DNA from 4 places in the Pantoea sp. SGAir0215 genome. Region 2 is predicted to be linked to each of the others. Evidence: riboswitches for the same ligand, from Rfam matches in the RefSeq annotation. Region 2 holds a riboswitch; each other region holds the start of a gene.
What was found. Region 2 has a riboswitch for thiamine pyrophosphate ahead of thiC (phosphomethylpyrimidine synthase ThiC). Riboswitches for the same ligand answer to the same signal wherever they lie in the genome.
Positions count from the first base shown of each region.

Region 1 (7,934 bases), on a different contig from region 2:
CATCAATTCAACCAATTCCAGTGAGATACCCGCGCGTCATCATGATGGCAGCCTGCAAATGGCGCTCTATGCCCGTAATTTCGCCCTGACGCCGGATCCTGGCGGCACGCTACTTCAGGATTACGGTTCGCAGGGAGGTGACTGGGGCGCAATGAACTGGCACGACAACGCGTTTGATAAGGCGCTCAGCACGCTTTCACGTAGCAACGATCCTGATCAACGACAGCAGGCAAGAGCGGTCATCACCGCCGCATTACAGCGTGATTTACCGGTTATTCCGGTTGCCTGGTACCAGCAGTCAGCAGCAGTAAACGCGAAGCTCGCCGCCATAAAACTGGATCCCTTTGAACGCCATTTTGGCCTGCGTGAAATCAAATGGGCGGAATAATGCTTAAACAACTCGTCTGGCGCCTGGGTCAGGCTGCCTTTGTGATTTTTGCCGTCGGTATTTTAACGTTCGTTTTAGTACAGGCGTTACCGGGCGATATGGCGTGGCGCATTGCGTCGGGACGATATGGTTATGACCGGGTCGACCTGGCGGCGGTTACCCGCGTGCAGCAACAGCTGACGGACTTTTCCGCTCAGGGAAATGCACTATGGCACTGGATGTGGGATCTGCTGCGCTTCGATTTCGGGCGATCTCTCGTCTCAGGCGAGCCGGTCAGCAGTGAGCTGGGCTGGCAGTTAACACAAACCCTTGCTCTGGCCGGTGTAGCACTGCTGATGATGTTGATTCTCATTATTCCTGCGGGGGTCTGGGCAGGATGTCGGCCGGGCGGTGTTGTTGATCGGCTCATTAACGTGCTGGCACCCACGTTTAAATCGATTCCACATTTTGCCCTGGGTTTACTTCTGATTATGTTGTTTTCGCTGCGCCTGAACTGGCTACCCAGTGCGGGGCATGGGGAAGGGCAACATTTCATCCTCCCGGCGCTGACGCTGGCATTAACGCTGAGCGCGGTAGGGGCGCGTGTTGTCCGTGAGGCAACCTGTCAGGCAGTGAAAGCAGGCTGGTATCGCTGGGGAGCGCAAAAGGGCCTTTCCGCGCCGCACCTGTTTTTGCGACATGGTTTGCGCAATCTCAGTGTCCCTGTCGTCACCTGGATCGGCATGCAGTTCGTCTGGTTAGTGGAAGGTGTGGTGGTGATCGAAACTCTTTTTGCCTGGCCAGGTGTCGGACACGCGCTGGTACATGCGATTTTTGCCCGGGATGTTCCGGTGATTCAGGCCAGTGCGGTGGTACTGGGATTGACCTTTGTCACCTTAAATATGCTTGTTGATGGCGTGTGTTATGTCCTGGATCCCCGAGGTAAACGCGTATGACGTACCGCCAAAAAACGGGGCTGGTGATAATTTTAACCTTGCTGGCCTTTGCATGGCTGATGCCGTTGTTGAATCAGAACGATCCCCTGCAGCAGGATTTGTTACAGATGTTAACGCCGCCCTCGGGTAACGCGTGGCTGGGTTATGACCATTTAGGGCGTTCGATGCTGGCGCGCCTGAGTGCGGCGCTGCGATTGTCGCTGGGGCTGGCGGCCCTGTGTGTGATTACAGCAATGCTCATGGGGCTGCTGGCGGGAATAGCCAGCGCCTGGTACGGCGGATGGGTCGATCGACTTTTCGGTATGCTGGCCGACATGTGTCTGGCGCTGCCGGGCCTGCTGTTAGTCCTGCTGCTCGCCGCAATCGCACCTGACGCGCCGCTCATGTTATGGCTGGGACTTTCACTGGTACTGTGGGTGGAATTTTTCCGTGTGACGCGCGCCACGCTGCGGCCTGTGGTCATGTCGCCAGCCGTTCAGTCATCTTCACTGCTTGGCTTCTCCATTGTTTATCTCTTTCGCCGACATCTTTGGCCGGCCCTGTCTCCGTTATTGCTGACACTGACCGTCTATGCATTCAGCAATGCCATTATGGCCGTATCGGCGCTGGGATTTATCAGTGTTGGCGTTCGTCCACCCACACCTGAGCTGGGCCTGATGATGACGGAGCTGTTCCCCTATGCCTGGGAAGCGCCCTGGCTATTACTGCAGCCTGTGGTTGTGCTGTTTATCCTGCTGGTGGGGCTGAATTTGTTGGTCAACAAGGAGCGCAAATGGCAAGCATCGTAATCAAACAGGTCGCCGTCTTCGCGGATACCTGCATTGTTGAGCCTGTAAGTCTGATCATCCATCCCGGCAGGCCCGTCACCTTCATTGGTGAGACAGGATCGGGAAAAAGTTTGTTTGCGCAGGCGATTTTCGGCGCCTTACCCGACGGACTGCGCGCTGAAGGAACGGTAGTCATTGACGGGCAGCAATATAATCTGCGAACCGATCTGACAGCACTCCGTGCGCTGTGGGGACACCGTATTGCCGCTCTACCTCAGGAGCCCTTGCTGGCGCTTGATCCGACGATGCGTGTGAAAGGCCAGACAGAAGAGGGTTATCGGTACATACAGGGGTACACGCGTCAGGGCGCGCAGCAGGCGGCAGGTTTGGCGCTGGACTCGCTGGGGCTGGCCCACGCGGCAGAGCGTTTCCCCTGGCAGCTTTCCGGTGGAATGGCCCAACGGGTGTGCTTTGCCGCTGCGCGGGCGGGCGGTGCCACTCTGCTTATCGCGGATGAACCGACGAAAGGACTGGATGTGGCGCGACGGGACGAAATTGGTGACATGCTCAACCTGGCCGTAGCCCGCGGCGAAGCCTTGCTGACCATCACCCATGATATCGCGCTGGCCAGGCAGTTAGGCGGTGACATTGTCGTGATGCATAAGGGAAAGGTGATTGAGCAGGGCAATGCCACGCAAGTCCTGAATGCGCCGCAGAAGGCTTATACGAAACAGTTGCTGGCCGCCGAACCCCATGCCTGGCCACCGGCCACGTTGTTGCCCTGTGATGACACCCTCGTATTACGGGCCGAAGGGCTTACTCTGAAACGCGCCGGGAAAACGTTGTTCCGCAATGTAAATTTATGCTTTCGCGCCGGTGAAATCGTTGGGCTTTATGGTGAGAGCGGCAGTGGCAAAAGCAGCCTGGGAGATACGCTATCGGGCTTGATTAAGCCCGATAAGGGAACGATAACCCGACCGGGCAGGTTTCATCCGTTGCGTTATCAAAAACTGTACCAGGATCCTTCTGCGGTTTTTCCACCGGATATCACTATGGCCCAGATCATCGACGATCTGCTGCAGCGCCACACAATTCCGGTGAGGCGACGTGATGAGCGGATGCGCCAATTGGGGCTCGGACAGGCGTTGTTAGACCGTCCGGCTTCAGGATTGTCAGGCGGTGAGCTTCAGCGGTTTTCGCTGCTTCGGGCGATGTTGCTGAATCCCGTGTTCCTGTTTGCCGATGAACCCACGTCGCGTCTCGATCCTGTGGTTCAGCAACAGACGCTGGCCTTACTGACTGATCTGGCCATGCAGCAACGCTGCGCCATTCTGCTGGTCAGTCATGATCTCACGCTACTTGAGAGGAGTGCACATCGGGTCATTTCCCTTGATGCGATTAGCCTGCCTGATGACTGAGGCAGAGCACCCTCAGATGTGCTCCATGACCAGCACGGCCAGCGTATCCGGCTCCAGCGCACGAAAAATATGTTCAGTGTCGCCGGGATAGCTGATGTAGTCGCCCGGTGCCAGTTCGACGGGCGAGTCTGTGGGCCCGACCAGCGCGCGTCCCTGAGTCAAGATGAGATGCTCAATGGTGTTCGGCGAATGCGGTTGCGAGCGGCGCTCGCTGCCGGGCTGGATGTTTAGCAGATAGATATCCCGTCGCGCGCCGGGCGGACAGGTTGCCAGCAGGACGGCTTTATAATCCGCCTGCTCGGCGGCAACGGCAGGGCCTTCACCGCGACGAATAACCTGCAGGCGGTTCGCTTCCGGCTCCATCAGGCGGGCAAACGGAATATTCAGGGCAACGCAAAGTGACCACAACGTCTCAATGCCAGGATTACCGTTCCCCGCCTCAAGTTGAGAGAGGGTCGATTTTGCTATGCCGGCCCGACGCGCGACTTCTGCGAGAGTCAGTCCTGCCCGCTGGCGCTCTCTGACTAAACTGCTGGCGATAATATCAATGGGTGTACTCATCCTGCATCCTGTTCGTTATGGCGAACGTATCGTTCATCTTGTAATGCTGCTGCGGTCCGTTCATTATAATGGGTATATCGTTCGTTATGGGATCTAATCGTGATGCTGGATAAAAAAGGGACGCTGGACAAGGGCGTGATAAAAGCCATTTTCCTTGTCTGTCTTGCCGATGGCATTGTTGGCCTGTCATATGGTTCGCTCGCTCTTGCAGAAGGTTTTCCGTTTTGGGTGCCGCTGGCGTTATCGACGCTGGTGCTGGCGGGGGCGTCTGAATTCCTGTTTATCGGTATCGTGGCGGGCGGTGGCAGTCCTCTCACGGCGGCAGCGGCGGGGCTGTTGGTCAATGCGCGTCATCTTCCTTTTGGTATCACTGTCAAGGATTTGGTCGGTCAGGGCAGACGGGGTCTGCTAGGATGCCACATCATGAATGATGAAAGTGTCGTGTTTGGCATTTCCCAGCCTACGCTGGCGCAACGTCGCCAGGCATTCTGGATATGCGGCATCAGTATTGGCGTAATCTGGCCTGTGACCGTAATGGCTGGCGCGGCGATAGGGCAGTTTATTCCGAATGTGTCTGCTATCGGCCTGGATGCGGTCTTTCCCGCGATCCTGATTGCGCTAATCTTTCCTGCCTTACGCAAAGCGCGCACCCGCATTCCTGCTATGACTGGTGCGTTTTTGTCGCTGGTGGTCACGCCTTTCGTACCTGCCGGTATGCCCGTATTGTTTTCCTTGCTTGGCCTCTTTACATGGAGATCGCGCAAATGAATCACGCCATGATTATTGCAGGTATTGCGTTGCTGGCTGCTGGCACCTACGCCATCCGTTTCGCGGGTGTTAAACTCGGCAATCGTCTGCCCGTCAGTGAACGAACCCAAAATATGTTATCCGATGCTGCCACTGTACTGCTGCTTGCGGTTGCGGCAACCACCACGCTGTTTGAAGGCCAGCATTTTGCAGGGATGGCCAGAGTGCTGGGCGTCGGGTTTGCCCTGTTCCTTGCCTGGCGTAGAGCTCCGCTGATTTTCATTATTCTGGGCGCGGCCTGCATGACGGCGTTGTTGCGCTACATGGGTGTACCCTGAATGCGCTATTTATCTTGCCGGACCCGGCGATAAATTGCGTGTCAGCCTTGACGAACAGCGTCGCTTAAAATACAACTAGAACCCGTCAGGGGAGTCTCGCCAGAGAGACTGAGAGGCTAATAGCGCCATGCGCGGCTTAGCGACCCTTAGAACCTGACCCAGTTGATACTGGCGTAGGAAGACGGGCATCTGCGCATCGCGTAGATGCTTGCCGCAGAGCCTGTTTCTGTCAGGCTTGTGCTTTTTCCCTTCTTGTATCGCGGGTCTCTGAGAGCTAACAGAGAGGCCAATGTGACTATCCTTATTCCGTTTTTACCCCATCAGGATGGCGGACAATGAGCCGCTGGTCAGTGCTGGGCAGCGGTGTATCCGGACTCTGTATCGCGACGTTACTGGCCGAACACGGCGAGAAGGTTGAAGTCATTACGCAACCGAATTGTCAGGCGGCGTCCTACTGGGCTGGCGGCATGCTGGCACCCTGGTGTGAGGCAGAAAGTGCGCCTCAGCAGGTCGTTGAATGGGGACAGCACGCTGCAGCGTGGTGGGCAGCCCGCGTAAGTGGCGTTGAACAGCAGGGCACACTCGTACTCGCGCCACCGCGTGACAGCGCCGAACTTACCCGGTTTGCCAGCATGACCCTAGCGCATCAGTGGGTTGCGCCAGGTGACATCGAACCCGCGCTGGAAAACCGCTTCGCCCGGGGATTATTTTTCCCGGCTGAAGCGCATCTCGATCCGCGTCAGGCAATGCAACAGTTACGTGCACGTCTGGTCAGCGCGGGCGTCAGTATTCACGCTGGCAAGCCCAGCGGACGCATTATTGATTGCCGCGGTATTCATGCGCGTGAGGCACAGCCAGCCTTGCGTGCGGTGCGGGGCGAAATGCTAATACTGCAAACGGATGAGATCACGTTTTCCCGACCTTTACGCCTGCTGCATCCCCGTTTTCCTTGCTATCTGGTTCCCCGGGCGCAGGGGCACTTTATGCTCGGGGCCACCATGGTTGAGAGTCAGGATACCAGCCCCATCAGCGCGCGCGCCATGATGGAGCTGCTGAGCGCTGCTTACAGCATTCATCCTGCGCTTGCCGAAGCGCGCATTATCGAAAGCGGGACGGGGTTACGTCCTGCTTATCACGACAACCTCCCCGACGTGCGTTATGAAAACGGTGTCTTTTCCATTAACGGTATGTATCGCCATGGCTTTTTGCTGGCACCGGTTATGGCCGAAAAGCTCATGCATCAACTTGCAACAGAGAGACTACTATGCGAATCGAACTAAATGGTCGTGCTATCGAGACGAAAGCCGGGACGCTTGCGGAGTTGTTAGAAGAGCAGGGCATTGACGCTGGCTGTGTGGCCAGTGCCCTCGATGGAACCTTTGTTCCCAGAGAGCGCTATGCCTCACAGTTGCTTGAGGCCAACTGCCGTCTGGAAGTGCTGTCGCCAATGCAGGGAGGTTGATCATGTTTTACGACTACAAGGGCGACTCCCGTTTTTTACTGGGTACGGCCGGTTATCCCTCACCGGATATTCTTCAGCAGGCTGTTGTGGCCTCCGGTGCGGATATCATCACGGTCAGTCTGCGTCGGGAAGGGAATCAGGGTGGGGCCTTTCGCGATTTACTGAAAACGCTGAATAAGCGCGTGTTACCCAATACAGCGAGTTGCCATACCGTCAGGGAAGCCGTCACGACGGCGCATATGGCGCGCGAACTGTTTGCCACGCCATGGATCAAACTGGAAGTGATCGGGCACGCGGATACCCTGCAACCGGATCCATTCGCCCTGGTGGAGGCCGCCCGTATTTTATGTGCCGAAGGTTTTCATGTTTTTCCTTACACCACAGAAGATCTGATTGTGGGCGAAAAACTGCTGGAAGCGGGCTGTCAGGTGCTGATGCCCTGGGGCGCGCCCATTGGCTCGGGGCAGGGGCTACGCAATATTGACGGTTTACGCACCATGCGTGCCTGGTTTAAAGACGTTCCGCTGATCATTGACGCAGGGATCGGTGCTCCCAGCCAGGCGGCGCAGGCGATGGAGCTGGGCTTTGATGCCGTGTTGCTGAATACCGCCGTCGCGAAATCCCACGATCCGGTACGCATGGCGGGAGCGTTTGCCAGTGCCATTCAGTCAGGACATCAGGCGCGGTTGGCCGGCATGATGGAACGTCGGGATATGGCGGTCGCCTCCACGCCCGTTTTTGGTCTGGCGCAGTTCAGTTAAGGAGCGAAAATGTCGCGATATCAACGACAGACTATGTTGCCCGAAGTCGGGGATGAGGGGCAGCAGGCGCTGGCTGCAGCCCGCGTTCTGGTCGTGGGCGCGGGTGGACTCGCGTCAACCCTGTTGCCCCTGCTCGCAGGTGCCGGCGTGGGCTATATCCGGCTGTATGATCATGATGTCGTGACGCTGCATAATTTGCATCGCCAGACGTTGTTTACCGTTGCCGACATTGGCGAGCCCAAGGTTTTCTGCGCGCAGCGTGCGCTGGCGCAACGCAATCCTGACATACTCATCGAGCCGCATGTTGATGCCCTGCGTGCCAGCATTATCGATACGGCAATGACAGGGATTGATTTGGTCATTGACGCCGCAGACAATTTTGCAGTGACCTATCTGCTCTCCGACAACTGCTATGCCCGACGAATTCCCCTGGTGAGTGCCTCAGTGCTGGGAAGACAAGGCTATGTTGGCGGATTCTGCGGCGGAGCGCCCAGCTATCGCGCGCTGTTTCCCCGTTTACCCAAAGCATCAGGCAACTGCAACACTGCGGGGGTTTT
Region 1 is NZ_CP028032.1:254,798-262,731, reverse strand. It holds gene C1N64_RS22220 (ABC transporter substrate-binding protein) at 1-388, shown strand, start outside; gene C1N64_RS22215 (ABC transporter permease) at 388-1,323, shown strand; gene C1N64_RS22210 (ABC transporter permease) at 1,320-2,111, shown strand; gene C1N64_RS22205 (ABC transporter ATP-binding protein) at 2,096-3,508, shown strand; gene C1N64_RS22200 (helix-turn-helix domain-containing protein) at 3,521-4,069, opposite strand; gene C1N64_RS22195 (AzlC family ABC transporter permease) at 4,172-4,837, shown strand; gene C1N64_RS22190 (AzlD domain-containing protein) at 4,834-5,154, shown strand; TPP riboswitch at 5,232-5,351, shown strand; gene C1N64_RS22185 (FAD-dependent oxidoreductase) at 5,490-6,434, shown strand; gene thiS (sulfur carrier protein ThiS) at 6,419-6,616, shown strand; gene C1N64_RS22175 (thiazole synthase) at 6,619-7,377, shown strand; gene C1N64_RS22170 (HesA/MoeB/ThiF family protein) at 7,387-7,934, shown strand, end outside.
Region 1: it holds a riboswitch for thiamine pyrophosphate, as region 2 does, so the genes downstream of both, C1N64_RS22185 (FAD-dependent oxidoreductase) here and thiC (phosphomethylpyrimidine synthase ThiC) in region 2, are expected to answer to the same signal.

Region 2 (7,934 bases):
CGTCCGGCGCAATATCCGGTGGAAATTACCCAGTGGGATGCGGTGCTTGACCTGCTTAACAGCCGCCGGGAACAGGATGTACTGCAACTGGGCAGCGGTATGCCGGATTTAACGCAGTCCACACTGAAACCTCTGTGGAAGGCGTTTAGCCGTCAGGCGCAGCAGCAGGAAAGCACGCTGCTGAATTACGACAACCTTTACGGTGTCGCCCGGCTGAGAGAACAAATTGCCCGGTTGATGATCGACAGCGGCTGCCAGCTGACCTCAGAAGATATTGTGATTACCACAGGCTGCCACGAAGCGCTGTCAGTGTCCGTGCGCGCAGTATGCCAGCCCGGCGATATCATTGCGGTCGAATCGCCGTCATTTCACGGCATCATGCAGACATTACGTGGGTTCGGCATTCGGGCCATTGAGATTCCGACCGATTCTGTAACGGGAATCAGCCTTGAAGCGCTGGAACTGGCCTTTGATCAGTGGCCGATCAAAGCGGTCGTCGTCGTCCCTAACTGCAACAATCCTCTTGGCTTTATCATGCCCGAAAAGCGCAAGCGCGCGCTGCTGAGTCTGGTACAGCGTTTTGATGCGGCGATCATTGAAGACGATGTTTATGGTGAGCTGGCCTGGGAGTACCCGCGGCCTTCATCCATTAAATCTCTGGATACAGAAGGACGCGTATTGCTGTGCAGCTCGTTTTCCAAAACGCTGGCACCGGGTTTACGTGTGGGCTGGGTGGCGCCCGGACGCTTCCGCGATCGTGTTTTGCATATGAAATACATTGTGACAGGTTCTACCGCCACTCAGCCTCAGCATGCCGTAGCTGACTTTATCCAGCAGGGCCATTACCAGACGCATCTTCGGCGGATGCGCCAGGTTTACCAGCGCAATTACGACACCTTTTCCTGCTGGGTAAGGCATTACTTCCCTTGCGGTATCTGCGTCACGCGGCCTCAGGGCGGTTTTTTGATGTGGATTGAATTGCCTGAGGCATTTGATGCGGTGCAGCTCAACCACGAATTACGCAAATCAGGGATCCAGATTGCCGTAGGCTCGCTGTTTTCGGCCTCCGGAAAGTACCGTAACTGTCTGCGCCTGAATTACGCCTTGCCCGCAAGCGGTAAGATTGAACAGGCACTGGCCTTGACCGGTAAGGCTGTCGAGCGGGCGATGGCCGCCTGTGCGCATCAGCCGTCGGCTGACCTGTCCGCCGTTATCGATATCATCGCTTCAGGTGGTGAGAAGCAGGGCCAGAAAGAGGAGGGAACTGGCCCTGGTCAGGCCATCCCGGCCGGACGCCAGTGACTTTAAAGGACAGAAAAAAGCCGCGCCAGTCGCAATGTTCATTGCCGTGCGCGGCTTTCCAGTTTTTACTGCCTGTTGCACAACGTGCGCGTTTATCTGCGCGACAGGGCGGGGTTAATGCCCGGATTCGGGCTCAACAAGCCGTAACAGCTCGCGGGTGGCCGCCCGCCAGTCCTCTGCCTGCGTAATGGCGCTCACCACGGCGATACTGCCGACACCAGTTTCAAGTACCGCCGGAACGCGATCAATGCTGATGCCGCCAATCGCCACGGTAGAGATCCCCTGCAACCGACTCAGATGGCGTTTAAGTTCAGACAACCCCTGCGGAGAAGAGGGCATCACCTTCGTCTGAGTCGGAAAGATATGTCCCAGCGCAATGTAGGAAGGACGCAGCGCCAGCGCCCGATCCAGCTCAGCATCATCGTGCGTGGAAATGCCCAGGCGCAAGCCTGCGTCCAGAATGCGCTGCACATTGGCCACGGCCAGATCTTCCTGCCCCAGATGAACGCCATAAGCCTTATGCTTAATCGCCAGCTGCCAGTAGTCATTAATAAACAGGCGCGCCTGGTAACGCTGACCTGTTGCGATAGCCTGGATGATGGTGGGTTCAACGATCTCATCTGGCAGATCCTTAATCCGCAGCTGAATCGTGCGCACCCCGGCATCCAGTAAGCGTTCGATCCATTCGACGCTGTCGACCACCGGATACAGCCCTAATCGCGGCGCGGTAGCGGGAAAGGCGTTCATTTACTCCTCCTTAATCGCTGTGGCGGGATGGTAGAGTTCACCGCCCCGTTCACGGAAATGATCAGACATCTGCGCCATGCCAACCTCAATAGCCTGCGCTTCCGCTTCCTGTCTGGCAGCATAGTCACGCACTTCCTGCGTGATCTTCATTGAGCAAAACTTAGGGCCGCACATTGAACAGAAGTGGGCGACTTTACCCGATTCCTGTGGCAACGTTTCATCGTGATAGGCCCGGGCTGTATGAGGATCCAGCGCCAGATTGAACTGATCTTCCCAGCGAAATTCGAAGCGCGCTTTCGACATGGCGTTGTCGCGGATCTGCGCCCCCGGATGGCCTTTGGCCAGATCGGCAGCATGCGCGGCGATCTTGTAGGTGATTAATCCCTGTTTCACATCCTCTTTGTTTGGCAGGCCAAGATGCTCCTTCGGCGTGACGTAACACAACATCGCGCAGCCAAACCAGCCAATCATGGCGGCACCGATGCCAGAGGTAAAATGATCGTAGCCCGGCGCAATGTCGGTCGTCAGTGGGCCCAGAGTATAAAACGGCGCTTCATGGCAATGTTCCAGCTGCTCTGTCATGTTGCGACGGATCATCTGCATCGGGATATGGCCGGGGCCTTCGATCATCACCTGTACGTCATATTCCCAGGCTATTTTTGTCAGTTCACCCAGCGTGTGCAGCTCAGCGAACTGTGCTTCGTCGTTGGCGTCCTGAATCGATCCGGGGCGTAATCCGTCACCCAGGGACAAAGCGATATCGTAGGCTGCGCAAATTTCACAGATGTCGCGGAAGTGTTCATAGAGAAAGCTCTCCTTGTGATGAGACAGGCACCACTTCGCCATAATGGAGCCACCACGGGACACAATACCGGTCAGGCGTTTTGCAGTCATGGGAACGTAGCGCAGCAGCACACCCGCATGGATAGTAAAATAATCCACGCCCTGTTCGGCCTGCTCCAGTAACGTATCGCGGAAAATGTCCCAGTTCAGGTTTTCTGCCACACCGTTGACCTTCTCCAGTGCCTGATAAATCGGAACAGTGCCGATGGGAACAGGACTGTTACGCAGAATCCATTCACGGGTTTCATGAATATAGCGTCCGGTCGACAGATCCATGACCGTATCCGCGCCCCAGCGTGTGGACCAGACCAGCTTTTCTACTTCTTCTTCAATAGACGAGGTCACCGCTGAGTTACCAATGTTGGCATTCACCTTCACCAGAAAGTTGCGTCCAATGATCATCGGTTCGGATTCGGGATGGTTGATATTGGCCGGAATAATGGCGCGGCCAGCGGCCACTTCCTGACGTACAAACTCGGGGGTAATGTTTTCGGGCAGATGGGCACCAAAGCTGTGGCCCGGATGCTGTTGCAGCAGTACCTCACCACGAATGCGCTCACGGCCCATGTTCTCCCTGATGGCGATGAACTCCATCTCTGGTGTGATGATTCCCCGACGCGCGTAATGCAACTGGGTCACACAGCGGCCGGCTTTAGCACGGCGCGGCGTTGGCAGATGTTCAAAGCGCAGGTGATCCAGTCCGTCATCAGCCAGTCGCTGCTGCGTATACGCCGAGCTAATCTGCGTCAGTTTTTCGCTGTCGTCGCGCTCTTCAATCCAGCGAGCACGCAGTTTATCCAGTCCGCGATGCACGTCGATTTTTGCTGCCGGATCGCCATAGGCACCGGCGGTGTCATAAACCGGCACAGGCTCATTTTCCTGGTAAACGGGCTCATCTTTACTGCCGCCGGTCAATGTAGGGCTAAGCTGGATTTCGCGCATGGGGACACGAATGTCGTCACGACTGCCGGTCAGCCAGATACGTTTTGAGTTGGGAAAGGCACTGCCACCCTGCAGGGAATCAATGAATTCCTGTGCCTGAGCACGTTGTTCGCGACGGGTCGTTTTCGTAGTAGACATAGCAATATTCCAGTAAGTGGGAAGGTTGCTTGTCCGGAGTTCGGAAGGAGTAACGGCACAGCGGGCACCCTGAGTGCGGCGTACCGTAAAAATTTACTCTTGTTCCCTTCGCAGGTTCTAACCTGATCAGGTTCCGCGGATCCCGAATTAACGGTCTCAGCCCAATGGGCACTCCGACAAGATTTGGTTTAACGGTTAATCAGGTCCCGCAAGGACGTGCAACCGTCAAACCCTGACAACATAAAACAGATGTTTTAAAGCCCACTCAGCATAAGGGGGCTTTTTATGAATCACAAGTTATTTACATTTGCGGCACTGTTAAGCAGGGCGGGCAATTTCACTGTCGTTCGCCACAGGCGGAGTCAGGTGATTGTCCCATGCCATTTGGATAAGCTTGTCTTCAAGGGTAAAACGCGCTTCAAGAGCTTCGCCGACTTCTGACAAGGCGTGCTGAAACGTCACATAGTTGTCGTCGTCGATGGCCTGTTGCAGGTGGCCGTCATACAGCTGCATCAACTGCTCGGTATTGGCTTCCAGCGACGGGTAAATCTGCGCGGCAGCCAGCAGCGGACTGGTGCCGTCCATCTCTGCAATCAAACGCTGGTAAAGGCTAAAGTGACCGGATGAAAGATAATCGACCAGCGTGTGGCAAAAGTTATCCAGTGCCTGCTCGTCCAGGCGAGTCAGCGCTTCTTTTTTCGGCTTGATGCCGACCAAATGGTAATAAGAAACCAACAGCTGGCGGCGAGCTGCCAGCCATGAATCTACCAGTTCATTACTGCCACCTACGCGTTGGGTCAGAACGTCTAACTGGTTAAGCATAGTTAACTCCGTATGCGTTATGCACCTTCATATTTCAGATTAGCGATGCGCCAATTGCGCTTGTTCTCCGCGAACCTGTCGGGATAAATAAGCGTGCTGTCGTCTTGCAACCAGAATTATTTGGGTATAGTTGTTCATCTACACACTTAACATCGGGACTTCAGCGTGCGGGTTGACGCTAAGGATGACGAAATAAATGCAATGCGAAATTTCAAGCGTAGACGCTGGATGGTGGATTGTCAGTAGTGAACAGAAAATTTGGTTACCGCAAGGCGATTTACCTCACGGAAACGCACAGCAGTTTGGCCTTACCGGGCACCAGGGGCGCGTGATTGGCGAATGGCAGGGAGAGAAGGTCTGGCTGATTTGTGAAACGCGTTCGTCAGATATGTTGTCGTTGCGCCAGTTACTCAACGAAGATCCGGGCCTGTTTCAGCTGGCCGGGCGCGGTGTGCAGTTAGCAGAGTTTTACCGATCCCATCGCTGGTGCGGCTATTGTGGTCATGAGATGCATGCCAGTAAACGCGAATTTGCCTGCCTGTGTAGCCATTGCCGTGAACGTTATTACCCACAAATTGCGCCCTGTATTATCGTTGCTATCCGCCGTGGAGATGAGATCCTGCTGGCCAACCATGCGCGTCATCGTAATAACATTTACACTGTGCTGGCCGGGTTCGTTGAAGTCGGTGAGACCATTGAACAGGCGGTTGCACGCGAAGTGATGGAAGAGAGCAACGTGCGCGTGAAGAATGTCCGTTATGTCACTTCCCAGCCCTGGCCTTTCCCGCAGTCCTTAATGATGGCCTTTATGGCGGAGTATGACGGCGGCGACTTACAGCACGACGGTAAAGAGCTGTTGGATGCCGGATGGTTCCGTTTTGATGCGCTGCCTTTACTGCCTCCACCTGGCACCGTTGCCCGTCGATTAATTGAAGATACCGTTGCCCTCTGCCGCGCTGAGGCGTGAGAGTGCTACACTACTCGCTTGATACCGAGAGAGTCCTGACATGAGTGAACTGAAGAACGACCGTTATTTGCGCGCCCTGTTACGCCAGCCTGTCGATGTTACCCCCGTATGGATGATGCGCCAGGCCGGACGATATTTGCCGGAATATAAAGCCACGCGTGCCCAGGCGGGCGACTTTATGTCGCTGTGTAAGAATGCCGAGCTGGCCTGCGAAGTCACCCTGCAACCATTGCGTCGCTACAAGCTCGATGCGGCCATCCTCTTCAGTGATATTCTCACCATTCCTGATGCGATGGGATTAGGGCTGTACTTCGAAACGGGGGAAGGTCCATGCTTTTCAAACCCCGTAACCTGCCGTGCCGATGTCGATCGCCTGCCTGTTCCCGATCCTGAACAGGAACTGGGTTACGTGATGAATGCCGTACGGACCATCCGTAAGAACCTTAATGGTGAGGTGCCCTTAATTGGTTTTTCAGGCAGTCCGTGGACGCTGGCAACCTATATGGTAGAAGGCGGCAGTAGCAAGGCCTTCACCAAAATTAAAAAAATGATGTACGCCGAACCTGCCACATTGCATGCCATGCTGGATAAGCTGGCCGACAGCGTTATTCTCTATCTTAACGCTCAGATCCGCGCCGGGGCGCAGTCAGTCATGGTGTTTGACACCTGGGGCGGCGCATTGAGTGGCCGCGATTATCGCGAGTTCTCGCTGTATTACATGCATAAAATCGTCGACAGCGTACTGCACGAAAACGAAGGCCGTCGTGTGCCGATCACGCTGTTTACTAAAGGCGGCGGTCAGTGGCTTGAGGCCATGGCTGAAACAGGCTGTGATGCGCTGGGCCTGGACTGGACTATCGACATCAGTGAGGCCCGCCGTCGTGTCGGGCATAAAGTCGCCTTACAGGGCAATATGGATCCCTCCATGCTGTACGCACGACCGGCCCGTATCGAGCAGGAAGTGGCCAGTATTCTGGACGGTTTCGGCAAAGGTGAAGGCCACGTATTCAATCTGGGACATGGTATCCATCAGGATGTACCGCCAGAGCATGCCGGCGTCTTCGTTGAGGCGGTGCACCGCCTTTCCCGCCAGTATCATCAGGAGTCATAATGGATATTGCTGCACTTCGTGCGGAGCAACAACAGCGTGCCGCAGACGTCGTGCGGCAGGACGATTTTGATGTGCTGCCGCCACGCTTTATTGGTGGCGCAGACGTCGGGTTTGAACAGGAAGGTGCGGTCACGCGCGCGGCGCTGGTTATTCTTGAATACCCGTCGCTGAAGCTGGTGGAGCATCGTATCGCGCGCATCGAGACGACTATGCCGTACATTCCTGGCTTTCTCTCTTTCCGGGAATATCCCGCCTTGCTGGCGGCATGGAATATGCTGGAGCAGAAGCCTGACCTGTTGTTTGTCGACGGTCACGGCATTTCGCATCCGCGTCGGCTCGGTGTGGCGTCACACTTTGGACTGATGGTCGATGTTCCCACCATCGGTGTCGCCAAAAAGCGTTTGTGCGGACGGTTTGAGCCGCTGGACGAGACTCCCGGCAGTCGCCAGCCGTTAATGGATAAAGGGGAGCAAATTGGCTGGGTATGGCGCAGCAAGGTACGCTGTAATCCGCTGTTTGTGGCCACCGGGCATCGCGTCAGCCTGGACAGTGCCCTCGATTGGGTTGAAAAGTGTACTCAGGGCTACCGTTTACCGGAACCGACGCGCTGGGCAGATGCTGTCGCATCACGCCGACCTGCATTTCTGCGCTGGCAAAACGCGCTTTAGCACTGTTTGTAGGGCGCTTTTGCGTTACACTGCGGCCAGCGAAACGAATAAGAGCTCTGTGTATGTTACAAAACCCTGTGCATTTGCGTCTGGCAAAGCTGGAAAGCTGGCAACATCTGACGTTTATGGCTTGCCTGTGCGAGCGCATGTATCCTAATTACATGGCCTTTTGCCAGCAAACTGCGTTTGCCGATCCTGCGCTTTACCGCCGAATTCTCGATCTGATTTGGGAAACGCTGACGGTGAAAGATGCAAAGATCAACTTCGACAGTCAACTGGAAAAGCTCGAAGCTGCGATTCCGGATGGCGATGATTTTGAGGTCTACGGCGTGTATCCGGCCATCGATGCCTGTGTGGCATTAAGTGAAGTGCTGCACGCCCTGTTAAGTGGCGA
Region 2 is NZ_CP028031.1:831,451-839,384, forward strand. It holds gene C1N64_RS04010 (aminotransferase-like domain-containing protein) at 1-1,302, shown strand, start outside; gene thiE (thiamine phosphate synthase) at 1,417-2,049, opposite strand; gene thiC (phosphomethylpyrimidine synthase ThiC) at 2,050-3,972, opposite strand; TPP riboswitch at 4,059-4,158, opposite strand; gene C1N64_RS04025 (Rsd/AlgQ family anti-sigma factor) at 4,291-4,794, opposite strand; gene nudC (NAD(+) diphosphatase) at 4,991-5,761, shown strand; gene hemE (uroporphyrinogen decarboxylase) at 5,802-6,872, shown strand; gene nfi (deoxyribonuclease V) at 6,872-7,540, shown strand; gene C1N64_RS04045 (YjaG family protein) at 7,603-7,934, shown strand, end outside.

Region 3 (7,934 bases), 510 kb from region 2:
TTATCAGGCCATTAACCGAATTACCCAGTTCAATGCCGAGCTGGTTAATTACAAGCTGACGGCAAAAGGCCACGGCGAAAATGCCTTGGGCCAGGTCGATATTGTGGTGAGCTACAACAACCGCAAATTCCACGGCGTTGGTCTGGCGACAGATATCGTCGAATCGTCTGCCAAAGCGATGGTGAACGCCTTAAACAACATCTGGCGAGCCAAACAGGTCGAGAAAGAGTTACAGCGCAAGTCTAAAGATCAGAAGGAAACGGTGTAATCATGTCAAACTCTTCACATATCGCAGTACTGGCGGGCGACGGTATCGGCCCGGAAGTGATGGCGCAGGCTATCAAGGTATTAGATGCCGTTCGTCAGCGCTTTAATCTGCGTATTACCACCAGCGAATACGATGTGGGCGGCATCGCCATTGACCGCCATGGTGAACCGCTCCCCCCGGCCACTGTAGCCGGTTGTGAGCAGGCTAATGCGATTCTGTTCGGTTCCGTGGGCGGGCCAAAATGGGAACACCTGCCCCCGGCTTCCCAGCCCGAACGTGGCGCGCTGCTTCCCCTGCGTAAGCATTTTAAACTGTTCAGTAACCTGCGCCCGGCGGCGCTGTACAGTGGTCTCGAAGCGTTTTGTCCACTGCGCAGCGATATCGCGGCACGCGGTTTCGACATTCTGTGTGTCCGTGAACTGACCGGCGGCATCTATTTTGGTCAGCCGAAAGGACGTGAAGGCAGCGGTCCGCATGAACGCGCGTTTGATACCGAAGTCTACCATCGCTTTGAAATCGAACGTATTGCACGTCAGGCTTTCGAGTCCGCCCGCAAGCGCCGCAACAAAGTGACCTCCGTGGATAAAGCCAACGTACTGCAAACCTCGGTCATGTGGCGCGAGATCGTCAACGAGATTGCGAAAGATTATCCCGATGTGCAGTTGAGCCATATGTACATCGACAATGCCACCATGCAGCTGATTAAAGATCCTTCTCAGTTCGACGTGCTGCTGTGCTCAAACCTGTTTGGCGACATTCTGTCAGACGAGTGCGCGATGATCACCGGTTCTATGGGCATGCTGCCCTCAGCCAGCCTGAGCGAAGATGGCTTTGGCCTCTACGAACCGGCTGGCGGCTCCGCACCGGATATCGCCGGGCAGAACATTGCCAACCCGATTGCTCAGATTTTGTCGCTGTCACTGCTGCTGCGCTACAGCCTGAACGCCGATGAGGCCGCTGCCAGTATTGAACGCGCCATCAGCCGTGCGTTAGCCGAAGGTTACCGCACCAAAGATTTAGCCGGTGATGGCCCTGCGATTAGCACCGATGAGATGGGCAGCATCATTGCTCGCTTTGTCGCCGAGGAAAAATAATAAAATGAAAACTTTATACCAGAAGTTATTTGATGCACATGTCGTTCACGAAGCGCCGAATGAAACGCCGCTGCTCTATATTGACCGTCACCTGATTCATGAGGTGACCTCACCGCAGGCGTTTGATGGCTTGCGGGCGCACGGTCGTAAAGTGCGCCAGCCGTCGAAAACCTTCGCCACCATGGATCACAACGTTTCTACCCAGACCAAAGATATTCATGCCTCGGGTGAAATGGCCCGTATTCAGATGCAGGAGCTGATCAAGAACTGTGCGGAATTTGGCGTGCAGTTATATGACCTGAATCACCCGTTCCAGGGCATCGTGCACGTCATCGGTCCGGAACAAGGCATGACCTTACCGGGCATGACCATTGTCTGCGGTGACTCGCACACGGCTACACACGGCGCTTTTGGCTCGCTGGCCTTCGGTATCGGTACCTCTGAAGTCGAGCATGTTTTTGCCACCCAAACCCTGAAACAGGGCCGTGCTAAAACCATGAAGATTGAAGTGACAGGTACGGTTGCCCCGGGCATTACGGCGAAAGACATCGTGCTGGCCATTATCGGCAAAACCGGCAGCGCGGGCGGTACCGGCCATGTTGTCGAATTCTGTGGTTCCGCGATCGAAGCGCTGAGCATGGAAGGCCGCATGACGCTGTGTAACATGGCTATCGAGATGGGCGCAAAAGCCGGTCTGGTGGCCCCCGATGAAACCACCTTCGCCTACCTGAAAGGACGTCAGTTTTCACCGGAAGGTGAGAAATGGGCGCAGGCCGTTGAATACTGGCGCACGCTGAAGTCCGATCCGGACGCGAAATTTGACCGCGTCGTGACGCTGCGTGCAGAAGAGATCGCCCCGCAGGTTACCTGGGGAACGAACCCTGGGCAGGTTATCGCGGTGGATGCGCAGATTCCCGACCCGGCCTCGTTTGCGGATCCCGTGGAGCGGGCATCCGCAGAGAAGGCGCTGGCTTATATGAACCTGCAACCCGGTATCAAACTGACCGACGTCAGCATCGATAAAGTCTTTATTGGTTCCTGCACTAACTCGCGCATTGAAGATCTGCGCGCCGCCGCCGCGATTGCCAAAGGGCGTAAAGTTGCGCCGGGCGTTCAGGCTCTGGTGGTGCCAGGTTCAGGCCCGGTTAAAGCCCAGGCCGAAGCCGAAGGGCTGGATAAGATCTTTATTGAGGCCGGATTTGAATGGCGCCTGCCTGGCTGCTCCATGTGTCTGGCGATGAATAACGACCGCCTGAATCCCGGCGAGCGTTGTGCTTCAACCAGTAACCGTAACTTCGAAGGCCGCCAGGGCCGTGGCGGACGGACACATTTGGTCAGCCCGGCGATGGCCGCTGCTGCTGCCGTTAATGGCCATTTCGCTGATATTCGCAGCCTGACATAAGGACGCCATCATGGCAGAAAAATTTACGCAACATACGGGTTTGGTGGTGCCACTGGATGCCGCTAACGTCGACACCGACGCCATCATTCCAAAGCAGTTTTTGCAGAAAGTGACGCGTGTTGGTTTCGGTGCGCATCTGTTTAACGACTGGCGTTTCCTGGACGATCACGGCCTGGAGCCCAATCCGGATTTCGTGCTCAATTTCCCGGAGTACAAAGGGGCGTCCATCCTGCTGGCACGTGAAAACTTTGGCTGTGGTTCGTCACGTGAGCATGCGCCATGGGCACTAACCGATTACGGTTTTAAAGTCGTCATCGCGCCGAGCTTTGCCGATATTTTTTATGGCAACAGCTTTAATAACCAACTGCTGCCGGTCACGTTGACTGAGGAGCAGGTAGACGAATTGTTTACCCTGGTAAAAGCCCGTCCGGGCATCCGCTTCGAAGTGGATCTGGAAGCGCAGGTGGTTAAAGCCGGCGACAAGACCTACAGCTTTAAGATTGATGATTTCCGTCGCCACTGCATGCTGAACGGACTGGACAGCATCGGCCTGACGCTGCAGCACGAAAGCGCGATTTCAGCTTACGAAAATAACCAGCCCGCCTTTATGCGCTAAGCTTCGTTATCACCGTACGGCCCGGTCTGCTGACCGGGCTTTTTTTTGCCCTGCGCATCTCACAGGCGCGGATCACGCCTCTTTGACTCTTCTGATCATCACCAACGTAACCAGCGAAATCGCTGCAATCACCCAGTACACACTGCCGTGCCCAAAATGTTCAACCAGCGCACCCTGACATAGCCCCGCCAGGATAATCCCGGTCGAAATGCTGTTAGTAAACAGGGTGGTGGCCGCGCCCGCCCGTCCAGGCATCAGATCCTGAAACCACAACATGCCAATGCCTGCGACCACGCCGATAAACAGGGCGTTAAACACCTGCAGGATCAGCAGCGCCAGATGGCTGTGAAACAGGATAAGGCCGCTGTAGAACACGACGGCAGCAGCCACGGCGGCGGCCATCATATTCCGCTTGCCCCATCGTTTGGCGTAAAAGCCCGCCACGATCATGACCGGGATCTCCAGCCCTGCAGCCGTGCCCATTAAGATTCCGGCCAGATTTTCAGGTAAGCCCAGATCCGTACTGATCCATAACGGCATGTCGATGATATACATGGTGTTGCAGGTCCACATCAGCGTCGATGCGGCAAACAAAATACGCACATCACGAATACGCCAGCCACTCAGCGGAATTCCGCCTGACTGCATCAGGGACGCGGTGCGCGGCACCGAGGGCACCGTAAACCAGATCAGCAGAAAACAGAGAAAAAACAGCCCGGCGGCCACGCTGAACAACGTGACAAAGCCAAAATTCAGCGCCAGCGCAAATGACAATGGCGGGCCAATCACCCAGGCCAGCGAGACCTGAGCACGCATGACAGAGCTGAACATCACCACTTCGCGCGAAGCACTGTCGGCATATTCACGCGCCAGGGCAAAAAGCTGCGGCATGGCGACATTCGCCAGCGACGACAGCAGTACGCCCAGCGTTATCAGCGTCAGATAATGGCGGGTAAAGGCGAACAGGAGCGCGTTTGCCAATGCCAGCATGCAGCACAGCAAGATGATATTGCGGCGATCGCCGACCCGGTCAGAACGTTTTGCGATCATCATGCTCACCACAATCCCGGCAACGGCATTGAGGGTAAAAAACAGCCCAACCCACAGCGGCGGCACCTGCACTTCTCGCGATAAAAACAGGCTCAGCGTCGGTGCCTGAAGCGCGCCCGCTACGCCGAGGATAAAGGCGGTCACCATAAAAGCGAAAAACACTGGATTGAAACGGCGCGAGAATGCTAACAAAGATTTCATGCCTTATCCCTGACAGAACAACAATAGAAACGGGAAGCGTGTCCCCCGACCATAACCTGCAACGTAAAAAAAACCAGCAGAATAACTCTGCTGGCAAAATCGTAGCACACTACTCAGAAGGGACGGGCATCGCTGCCGTCCATGTCAGAGCGCCATCCATCGCTGAATGCCTCCCGCTCTTCCAATGCGAGAAAGTTTGCCTCTAAAATAGGGCAGGAAAAACAGAGCAGGTTTCAGAGGGAGTTCCTCTTTTATGTCGTCATCACGTCTGAAGCAGCAGTTCATTCGTCTGTGGCAGAGCTGTCAGGGGCAATCGCAGGAAACCACCCTGGTTGAACTGGCCGACGCCCTGCACTGTTCACGTCGCCATATGCGGAACCTGCTTAACAGGATGCAGGAAGCCGGCTGGCTCACCTGGCAGGCGGAGGCCGGACGGGGCAAGCGATCCGTGCTCACCTTCTGCTACACCGGACTAACCTTGCAGCAGCAGCGCGCTGAAGACCTGCTGGAACAGGATCGTATTGATCAACTGGTGCAGCTTGTCGGCGATAAAGATCAGGTCAGACAGATGATCAGCGCGCATCTGGGCCGCAGTTTCCGGCAGGGAAAACATATTCTGCGCGTTCTCTACTATCGCCCTCTGCTCAATCTGCTGCCTGGATCGCCCCTGCGTCGGTCAGAAACCCATATCGCTCGCCAGATTTTTAGCGGTCTGACACGCATAAATGAGGAAAAGGGGGAAATCGAAGCCGATATCGCTCATCACTGGCAGCAACATTCGGATCGACACTGGCGCTTTTATTTACGTCCGGCTATCCGTTTCCATCATGGCCGGGAACTCGACATGGACGATGTGATTGCCAGCCTTGAGCGCCTGCGCCAGCATCCGCTGTTTTGCCATCTTCAGCGACTTGACTCCCCTGCCCCCTGGACGCTGGATATCTATTTAGATCAGCCCGACCGCTGGCTACCCTGGCTGTTGGGCAGCGTCAGCGCCATGATTCTGCCGCGCGAGTGGCCCGATATGCGCGATTTTGCCCGTCAGCCCATAGGGACAGGGCCCTATCGGGTCATCCGCAATCAGCAAAGTCAGCTGAAGATCGAAGCCTTCGACGACTACTTTGGCTATCGCGCCTTGATCGATGACGTGTCGGTATGGGTGCTGCCCGAAATCAGTGACGAAGTGGTTTATGCCGGTGTTCGCCTGCAGGGCGAACAGGCCGATGAGAAACAGGAAGAGAGTCGGCTTGAAGAGGGCTGCTACTTTTTACTGTTTGACCAGCGCTCCGCGAAGGCAGGCGAACCGGGCATTCGACGCTGGCTTAGCTTCCTGCTTAACCCCATTGCCTTACTGAACAATGCTGATCTGGGTTACCAGCGTTACTGGTTTCCTGCTTACGGCCTGCTGCCCCGCTGGCACCACCGGCGTGATTTGACACCGGTAGAAAAACCCGCAGGCCTGACGCACCTGACGCTGACCGTTTATAACCAGCACATTGAGCACGTCAGTATCACCGATGCCTTGCGTCCACTACTGGCGCAACACGATGTGACGCTGGACGTGCGTGAGGTCAGTTATGAATCCTGGCATCAGGGCACAGGTGAAAGCGATATCTGGCTCGGCAGCGTCAACTTTACCCTGCCCCTGGACTATTCTCTGTTTGCGCTGTTATACGAAGTCCCGTTGTTGCAGCACTGCCTGCCGGTGAACTGGCAGCAGGATGCTGCGCGCTGGCGTGAGAAAACGCTCCCCCTTGCTGAATGGGCGAAACAGCTGGTTGAAAGCAACTGGCTTCATCCGTTGTTTCATCACTGGCTGCTGCTGGAAGGCCAGCGCAGTATGCGCGGAGTACGGATGAATACGCTGGGGTGGTTTGACTTTAAATCCGCCTGGTTTGCACCGCCCACGCTGTGATCCTTTCCCGGCGGGCATTAAATGACTAGAATGTGACGTTCTCAACGGGGTGCCTCTTTCCATCATGTCAGAGCGCTGAGATATACCCGTCGAACCTGAATCGGTTAATGCCGACGTAGGGATTTGAGAGGCAACTTTGCTCAGATCCTTTGCGACTCAACCCTGCCGCTATAGGAGCGCAAAGTGTTAAAAAACGTCCTGCCCGTGCTGCTGTTACTCTCTGCCCCGGTCTTCGCGGCCAAACCTGTCCTGACGGTTTACACCTATGATTCATTTTCCGCTGACTGGGGACCGGGTCCGGCCGTTAAAAAAGCCTTTGAAACCCAGTGCGGTTGCGAACTGAAATATGTGGCCCTGGAAGACGGGGTTTCGCTGCTGAATCGCGTCCGTCTGGAAGGCAAGAACAGCAAGGCCGATGTGGTCTTAGGGCTGGATAACAACCTCCTGCAGGCCGCGCAACAAACCGGGCTGTTTGCCAAAAGCGACGTTGATACCGGTAAATTGCAGGTTCCCGGCGGCTGGAAGGACACCACCTTTGTGCCCTTCGATTACGGCTACTTCGCGTTCGTCTATAACAAAAACACGCTGAAAAACCCACCAAAGAGCCTGAAAGAACTGGTCGAAAGCCCCGAAAAATGGCGCGTGATTTATGAAGATCCCCGCACCAGCACGCCGGGCCTTGGCCTGCTGCTGTGGATGCAAAAAGTCTACGGAGACAAGGCGCCTGAAGCCTGGCAAAAGCTGGCAAAGAAAACCGTCACGGTGACCAAAGGGTGGAGTGAAGCCTACGGTCTGTTTCTGAAAGGCGAGAGCGATCTGGTGTTGAGCTATACCACGTCGCCGGCTTATCACATTATTGAAGAGAAGAAGGATAACTATGCCGCGGCACCGTTTGCCGAAGGCAACTATCTGCAGGTGGAAGTGGCAGCCCGCCTGGCTAACAGCAAACAACCAAAACTGGCAGAGCAGTTTATGCAGTTCATGGTCACGCCCGCTTTCCAGAATACGATTCCAACCGGCAACTGGATGTACCCGGTGATCAAAACCGACCTGCCTGCAGGCTTTGCTTCACTCAGCGTGCCGAAGACGGCATTACAGTTTTCGCCTGAAGCCGTCGCCAGCCACCGTTCACAATGGGTCAGCCAATGGCAACGCGCCGTGAGTCGCTGATCCCCTTCTGGCTGATTCCGGGTTCACTCGCCACGTTGCTGCTTTGCAGCGTGGCGTTGTCAGCTTTTGCTGCACTGTGGATGGCGGCCCCGGCGACCGACTGGCGCGCGGTTCTGCAGGATACCTATCTGCATCATGTGATTGGCTTTTCATTTACGCAGGCGCTGCTTTCCGCCCTGCTCTCTTTGCTGCCGGCCATTCCGCTGTCCCGGGCTCTC
Region 3 is NZ_CP028031.1:1,341,640-1,349,573, reverse strand. It holds gene leuA (2-isopropylmalate synthase) at 1-268, shown strand, start outside; gene leuB (3-isopropylmalate dehydrogenase) at 271-1,362, shown strand; gene leuC (3-isopropylmalate dehydratase large subunit) at 1,367-2,764, shown strand; gene leuD (3-isopropylmalate dehydratase small subunit) at 2,775-3,380, shown strand; gene C1N64_RS06285 (MFS transporter) at 3,453-4,631, opposite strand; gene sgrR (HTH-type transcriptional regulator SgrR) at 4,885-6,546, shown strand; TPP riboswitch at 6,582-6,686, shown strand; gene thiB (thiamine ABC transporter substrate binding subunit) at 6,730-7,716, shown strand; gene thiP (thiamine/thiamine pyrophosphate ABC transporter permease ThiP) at 7,692-7,934, shown strand, end outside.
Region 3: it holds a riboswitch for thiamine pyrophosphate, as region 2 does, so the genes downstream of both, thiB (thiamine ABC transporter substrate binding subunit) here and thiC (phosphomethylpyrimidine synthase ThiC) in region 2, are expected to answer to the same signal.

Region 4 (7,934 bases), 1.9 Mb from region 2:
TTTGCACTGTCGATGCGCACGTCATCAAGAACGGAATCCAGCTGTGCGCTGACAAAATCAGGATCAATACGGTACACCGACTGTACGCCACAGGTATTTTGCGCCACCAGGGCCGTAATCACGCTGGTGCCGTAAGCGCCCAGTGCGGAGAAGGTTTTCAGGTCGGCCTGAATCCCGGCACCGCCGCTGGGATCGGTACCGGCAATCGTTAAAGCATTGATGCGTTTCACAGGGCGGCCTCCAGTGTCCAGAGCGCGTCCAGAAACGCCGGTGCAAAGCTGCCCGGCCCGGTTGATGCCTGTGCGGCTTTCTCTCCGGCCAGTGCCATCACCCGACAGGCGCTGGCGATATTGATCAGTCTGTCACCCGGCAGGGTGGCAAAGGCGGCGACGACCGCAGACAGCGCACAGCCGGTGCTGACCACCCGCGTCATTAAGGGCGATCCGCCGACGATCGACAGGGTACGCATCCCGTCGGTGGCATAATCCACCTCGCCAGTGACCACCACACAGGTCTGATACTCCCGCGCCAGTTGTTGGGCGGCCAGCAGGGCGCTTTCGGCGGCGTGCAGACTGTCCACGCCACGTCCGCCGTCAGCCTGCTGGGCCAGCGCCAGAATCTCGGAAGCATTGCCGCGAATCACGGCAGGCGACTGCATCAGCACCTGCTGGCAAAACCGGGTACGCAACGTCAGTGCGCCCACCGCTACCGGGTCCAGCGTCCAGGGCGTGCCTGCCAGATTAGCCGCCTCGATTGCCGCGGCCATGGCCTGCTGGCGTTCGTGCGTTAATGTGCCGACATTGATTAACAGTGCATCCGCGATACCGCTGAACTGCGGCGCTTCCTCGCGATCGATGACCATGGCAGGTGACGCGTTCAGAGCAAGCAGGACATTAGCCGTGAGCATTTGCACCACATCATTGGTCATGCAGTGCACGAGCGGTGACTGACGGCGAAACTGTTGCAGGATGGGCGCGCATTGCGCATCAGAAAGATGGTGCGGTTGATGTGTCATCAGAACTCCCAACCGGCGGACAAGAAGGCGAATGCGGTCAGGCATCAGAATTCCCTACGCTGGCATTATCCAGATCAGGTAATACGGGTTTTTCTCAGCCTTCACAAAGAAGGGCACCCCGAGTCGTGTTACGCAGAGAAGAATAAGTAAGCCCCTAAATTTAAGCAAGGTGCTTATTCTTTTTTCAACCTGGCGGGCGAGACTTTTACATGATCCGGATCAACTCCCCACCGCACGAAAAAAGGCTTAATGCTGCGGGCTTAAAATTTGCACGTCAGAGCAGTAAAGGTATTTACGCAAGTAAATTATATCCTTCACCATTATCAGAATGCCCAGCAATAACAAACACCTGCCTACAACATCGCAACAATAAATCTTCATATCACGTAGTTAAAAATTACCAGAACACTTCATACTTGACAGGAAGCATGATGCGATTTTTAGCGCTTATCCCTCATCGTCACCGATGGACTGACATCACCATTACCCGTCAGGGTGCCCTTTCTCCTTCTGGCCGACACTATTATTCCACTTATCTTTCTGCCCGTTGTCAGCGTTGCGATGCGGTTATCCATCGGGTGTATTATCGCGATATCAGTGATGACCAGGCGCGCCGCTGGCTGGGGTAAATTCGCGGGTCGGGTACACGTTTTGCCAGGTTACGCGGCCGACGCAATTTGGTAGTCTTGCCCTTACTGAGTCACTGGACTGCTTACGCTTATGCCCTTCCTGCTGGATACATTAGGACACCAGATTTACCTGTCAGCCCCGCTGTTTATTCTTATTTTCCTGGGTTATTGCCTGACGAAATGGGGCAAATGGCCGCTGAGCATCAGCGAAGGCATGAACCGGTTTGTCTTTAACGTTGCCCTGCCCTGCATGCTGTTTCGCATCATGAGTGACTTTTACAACAGTCCCGCAGTCGATGTGCGCCTGCTTCTGGCATTCTTTGGCAGTTGTCTGCTGGTGTTTATCGTGGGCCGAATCCTTGCCTCGCGTCTGTTTCATCTGGATGGCGTGGCCGGTTCGGTCTTTGCCCTGGGCGGTGTCTTTTCAAATAACGTTATGCTGGGTATTCCGGTCGCTACCGTCCTGCTGGGCCCCGGTGCCTTGCCATCGGTTGCGCTGGTCCTGGTATTTAACAGTCTGATCCTCTGGACATTACTCACCGTCTCGGTGGAATGGTCGAAACAGGGCAGTTTTTCCCTTCAGGGCTTTAAGCGCACCTTGATTAGCGTGCTCAGGAATCCGTTAATTATTGGCATCTTATCAGGCACCGCCTGGAGCCTGTTGCAGCGGCCTCTTCCCGCCATCGCCGCTGAACCGCTGCGCATGCTGGCGTCCATCGCCGCACCCTTATCGTTGGTCACTCTCGGCATGAGCCTGGCGCACTACCGGGTGCGGGAAGGCCTGAAAGAGAGTTACACGATTTGTGCGTTGAAACTGATTCTGCAGCCGCTGTGTGTCTGGGCAATCGCCTGGCTGACGGGTCTGCCTGCGCTGGAAAGTAAAGTGGTGGTGCTGCTGGGGTCGATGGCGGTCGGTGTGAATGTCTACCTGATGTCGCAGAAATTTAACGTGATTACCGGCCCCACGGCCGCCAGTATGCTGCTTTCCACCCTTTTTGCCGCGATAACCACGCCGTTGTGGATGATGTTAATGACGCTGGCCGGATACTAAAAAGCCCTGTAACACAGGTTACAGGGCTGGCTTTTGCACCGAAAAACTTAGTGTGCAGGTTGGGTGCGAATCAGGTAATCAAAAGCGCTCAGCGAGGCTTTTGCCCCTTCACCGCTGGCAATGATGATTTGCTTGTAAGGCACCGTGGTGCAGTCGCCTGCTGCGAAAACGCCTTTCAGGCTGGTTTCGCATTTTGCATCGATGATGATTTCACCCATCTTGTTGCGCTCAACCGCCCCTTCCAGCCAGGTGGTGTTAGGGAGCAGGCCAATCTGAACAAAAATGCCTGACAGCGCCAGTTCATGGGTTGTCTGGTTGGTGCGATCCAGATATTGCAGGCCGGTAACTTTGCTGCCGTCGCCTTTCACTTCGGTGGTTTGTGCATTCAGGATCACATCCACGTTTTTCAGACTGCGCAGTTTGTCCTGCAGCACTTTGTCTGCACGCATTTCGCTGGCGAATTCCAGCAATGTGACGTGTTCAACAATACCAGCCAGATCGATAGCCGCTTCCACGCCGGAGTTACCGCCACCGATGACGGCAGTGCGTTTACCTTTGAACAGCGGACCGTCACAGTGCGGGCAATAGGTCACACCTTTAGTACGGTACTGCTCTTCCCCCGGCACGCCCATGTTGCGCCAGCGCGCGCCGGTCGCCAGGATGATGCTACGGGATTTCAGTACGGCACCTGACGCCGTTTCAATGGCGTGCAGGCCGCCTTTCGCCGCAGACGGAATCAGTTTAATCGCGCTCTGACTGTCAATCACATCAACACTGTAATCGTCAACGTGGGCACGCAGTGCGCCAGCCAGTTTGGCCCCTTCCGTTTTCTGCACGGAAATATAGTTTTCGATATCAACGGTATCCAGTACCTGTCCGCCGAAACGCTCACCCATCAGGGCGGTGCGGATGCCTTTACGGGCAGAATAGATGGCGGCCGCTGCGCCAGCGGGACCGCTGCCAATAATCAGCACATCATAGGCTTCGCGTTTATTCAGCGCTTCTGCTGCGCGCTTGTCAGCATTGGTGTCGACTTTACTGACGATCTCCGCCAGGCTCATGCGGCCCTGACCAAACTCTTTGCCGTTCAGGAAAACCGCCGGCACGCCCATGACATTCCGTTCCTGAATTTCGTTCTGGAACAGGCCACCGTCAATCGCGGTGTGGCTGATGCGTGGGTTCAGGACCGCCATCAGGTTCAGAGCCTGTACCACATCCGGACAGTTGTGGCAGGACAGCGAATAATAGGTTTCGAAATGGAAATCCCCATCCAGCGCCGAAATCTGATCAAGCAGATTTTGTGCTTCTTTGGACGGGTGCCCACCGGTCTGTAACAGCGCCAGCACCAGTGAGGTAAATTCATGACCCAGCGGCGAACCCGCAAAACGTGGGCCGTGATCCGCACCAGGGTTAGTGATTAAAAATGAGGGTTTACGCACCTGACGATCGTTCTCTTCACTAAAGCTGACCTTGTCAGACAGGCTCGCGATATCGACCAACAGATTGCGAATCTCGGTTGATTTTGCGCCATCATCCAGCGTTGCAATCAACTCCACAGGCTTGGTGAGTTTCTCAAGATAAGCTTTGAGCTGCGTTTTTAAATTGGTATCAAGCATAGTGAGTTCCTGGTCAAAAAATCGGGTGCCGAAGCACCCGATGAGAAAATGATCGACGTTGCGATGCGGAAATTAGATTTTGCCAACCAGGTCCAGCGAAGGCGCCAGAGTCGCATCACCTTCTTTCCATTTGGCCGGGCACACTTCACCAGGGTGAGAAGCCACGTACTGCGCCGCTTTCACTTTGCGCAGCAGGTCAGACGCATCACGGCCAATACCTTCAGCGGTGATTTCTACAGCCTGGATAACACCCTGTGGGTCAACGATGAATGTACCACGGTCAGCCAGACCTTCATCTTCGCGCATGATGTCGAAGTTGCGGGTCAGCGCGCCAGTTGGGTCACCGATCATCGCATATTTGATTTTTGCGATGGTGTCAGAAGAGCCGTGCCAGGCTTTGTGGGTAAAGTGGGTATCAGTAGACACTGAGTAGATGTCCACGCCCAGTTTCTGGAACTCTTCATAGTGATCCGCGACGTCGCCCAGTTCGGTTGGGCAAACAAAGGTGAAGTCAGCCGGATAAAAGAAGAAAACACTCCATTTACCTTCAACGTCTTTCTCGGTTACTTCGATAAACTGGCCGTCTTTAAATGCACTGTTTTTGAACGGCTTAATTTTGGTGTTGATAATGGACATGTGATGGCCTCCTTTAAAATATGTGATGCAGCTTACAAATTTTCCGGGCCAACATCTAATAAGCCCTCGTTATCAATAAAATAAACGAAAGCTATCAAACGCCGATCGCGTTGATCGTTAAGGGAAAAAACCGCTTTTCTTACCTTCATTTACCCGCAAAAAGATATATTGCGTGCTTCCAGGCAATAACCCCTGTGCGTTAACTGAAGGCCGTTTGCTGTTTTCCCATAAAGCACCGTCGGGCAGTGTACAAGGAAAGTGATGACATTTGTTCTGCTTTTACTTTTTTGAGAATCCCTGCCAGGGTTGTTAAAAGATGTTTAACGGAGCTTGATGTGCATATTCGATTATTTGCAGAGGCCGACCGTCCTTTCCTGCGGACGTTGTTTCTGGCGGCCCGTCGGCATAACTGGGACTGGATCGCCAACGATGACTGGCAGCTGGAAGACTTCGATCAGGTGATACTCGGCGAAACCGTTTTAGTGGCTGAGCTGGACGGGCATCGGGCAGGATTCGCGGGTCTGATGGAAAACGATAATTTCTTACACAGCCTGTATGTGGATCCTGATTATCAGGGGCGCGGCGTGGGCAGTGCACTGCTTGAGGCCGTCCAGTCACGCTTTACATCAACCGGCGCGCTGAAGTGTCTGCAAATGAACAAGGCCGCCCAGACGTTTTACCTGCAACATGGCTGGAAAGTGATTTCCCAGGGTGAAAGCGATCAAGGCGGCTATCTGTTAATGCATTATCCCCCGGCGTCGCACTATGAGAGCGACGCGCAGAAGGGTTAAAGCGCGCGGAAGGCGATATCGCCGGGAATCACCTCGCCCTGCCAGTAAAGCTGGGCGGCCACACGTCCGGCGAGCTGACGGTACAGCATCGCAAATTCACTGTCCGGCCGACGAATCACCGTTGGCTCGCCATCATCCAGATCTTCACGCAGATGAATATGCAGGGGAAGCTGTGCCAGCAGCCGCGTGCCATAGTCGTCCACCAGCCGTTGCGCCCCGCCGGTACCAAAAATTGGCTCATGGTGACCGCACTGGCTGCAGACGTGGATACTCATGTTCTCCACCACGCCCAGCACCGGGACGTTAACCTTTTCGAACATGACCATGCCTTTGCGTGCATCAATGAGCGCGATGTCCTGTGGCGTAGTGACCACCAGCGCACCGGTGACGGGCACACTCTGCGCGAGCGTTAACTGGATATCTCCGGTTCCTGGCGGCATATCCAGCACCAGATAATCCAGGTCGGGCCACTGGGTTTCGGTAAGTAACTGCATCAGCGCTTTGCTGGCCATAGGGCCGCGCCACACCATCGCGTTATCGTCGGTCACCAGATAGCCGATGGAATTGGTTGCCAGACCATGGGACATGATCGGCGCCATATGGGTGCCGTCAGGCGAGGTCGGGCGCTCTTTTTCACAGCCCAGCATGTTGGGCACGGACGGGCCATAAATATCGGCATCCAGAATACCCACACGTGCGCCTTCGGCCAGCAATGCCAGCGCCATATTAACTGCGGTACTCGATTTGCCCACGCCGCCTTTACCCGAGCTGACCGCGATAATGTTCTTCACGCCGTTAACACCAGGGTGATTTTTCACGCGTTTCAACGTAGCAATCTCGTGACTTAACCGCCAGTCGATGGCCTGCGCGCCGCTCAGACGCAGTAGCTCAGCGCTGGTGTCTGCTTTTAACGTCTCAAACGCACTGTGCCAGGCAAAAGGCATCCGCAGTTCAATATGCAACGTCCCATCCAGCAGCGCCACATGATGCAGCGCCTTCAGGGTAATAAGGTTACGTTGCAGCGTCGGATGCTCAAAGCCGTTCAGAACGCCGGCCACAACGGCGCGTAAGGCTTCTGGTGTATGTGGTTCCCGGGATTGCGCTGTCATCCCCACTCCTTTTCTGCTGTGCTTATGCTGTTTTTCAACGATGTAGTAACAATACTATCAGATGCCGATCGTTTCACGGGCCGCGCGGCGGGAAATCCCTTATGTTTACGCGGCTGTGCCCATCGGTTACCATCTAAGCCCGTTTTTTACTTAACTGAAAGCTACGCAAACTATGACTCAAGTCGCAAAAAAAATTCTGGTAACCTGCGCCCTGCCTTACGCTAACGGCTCAATTCATCTCGGCCACATGCTCGAGCATATTCAGGCGGACATTTGGGTGCGTTATCAGCGAATGCGTGGCAATCAGGTTTACTTCATCTGCGCCGATGACGCCCACGGCACGCCGATCATGCTGAAGGCTCAGCAGTTGGGCATTGCGCCGGAACAGATGATTGCTGAAATGAAACACGAGCACGAAACAGATTTTGCCGGTTTTAACATCAGCTATGATAACTATCACTCAACGCACGGCGACGAGAACCGTGAGCTGGCCGGGCTCATCTATGGTCGCCTGAAAGAGAACGGTTTCATTAAGAACCGCACGATTTCTCAGCTGTACGATCCGGAAAAAGGCATGTTCCTGCCTGACCGTTTCGTGAAAGGCATCTGCCCGAAATGTAAAGCGCCTGACCAGTACGGCGACAATTGCGAGGTGTGCAGCGCGACCTACAGCCCGACCGAACTGATCGATCCGAAATCTGTGGTGTCCGGTGCAACCCCTGTGCTGCGTGATTCCGAGCACTTCTTCTTTGACCTGCCGTCGTTCAGCGAAATGCTGCGCGCCTGGACGCGTTCTGGCGCACTGCAGGAGCAGGTCGCCAATAAAATGCAGGAGTGGTTCGAATCCGGTCTGCAACAGTGGGATATTTCCCGTGATGCGCCGTACTTTGGCTTCGAAATTCCTGGCGCGCCGGGCAAATACTTCTACGTCTGGCTGGATGCGCCGATCGGCTATATGGGCGCGTTTAAGAACCTGTGTGACAAACGCGGCGACATCAGTTTTGACGAATTCTGGCAGCAGGATTCCACCACAGAGCTGTACCACTTCATTGGTAAAGACATCGTCTACTTCCACAGCCTGTTCTGG
Region 4 is NZ_CP028031.1:3,442,669-3,450,602, forward strand. It holds gene thiD (bifunctional hydroxymethylpyrimidine kinase/phosphomethylpyrimidine kinase) at 1-230, opposite strand, end outside; gene thiM (hydroxyethylthiazole kinase) at 227-1,015, opposite strand; TPP riboswitch at 1,050-1,146, opposite strand; gene C1N64_RS16045 (hypothetical protein) at 1,447-1,644, shown strand; gene C1N64_RS16050 (AEC family transporter) at 1,736-2,695, shown strand; gene ahpF (alkyl hydroperoxide reductase subunit F) at 2,743-4,311, opposite strand; gene ahpC (alkyl hydroperoxide reductase subunit C) at 4,384-4,947, opposite strand; gene C1N64_RS16065 (GNAT family N-acetyltransferase) at 5,283-5,738, shown strand; gene apbC (iron-sulfur cluster carrier protein ApbC) at 5,735-6,847, opposite strand; gene metG (methionine--tRNA ligase) at 7,020-7,934, shown strand, end outside.
Region 4: it holds a riboswitch for thiamine pyrophosphate, as region 2 does, so the genes downstream of both, thiM (hydroxyethylthiazole kinase) here and thiC (phosphomethylpyrimidine synthase ThiC) in region 2, are expected to answer to the same signal.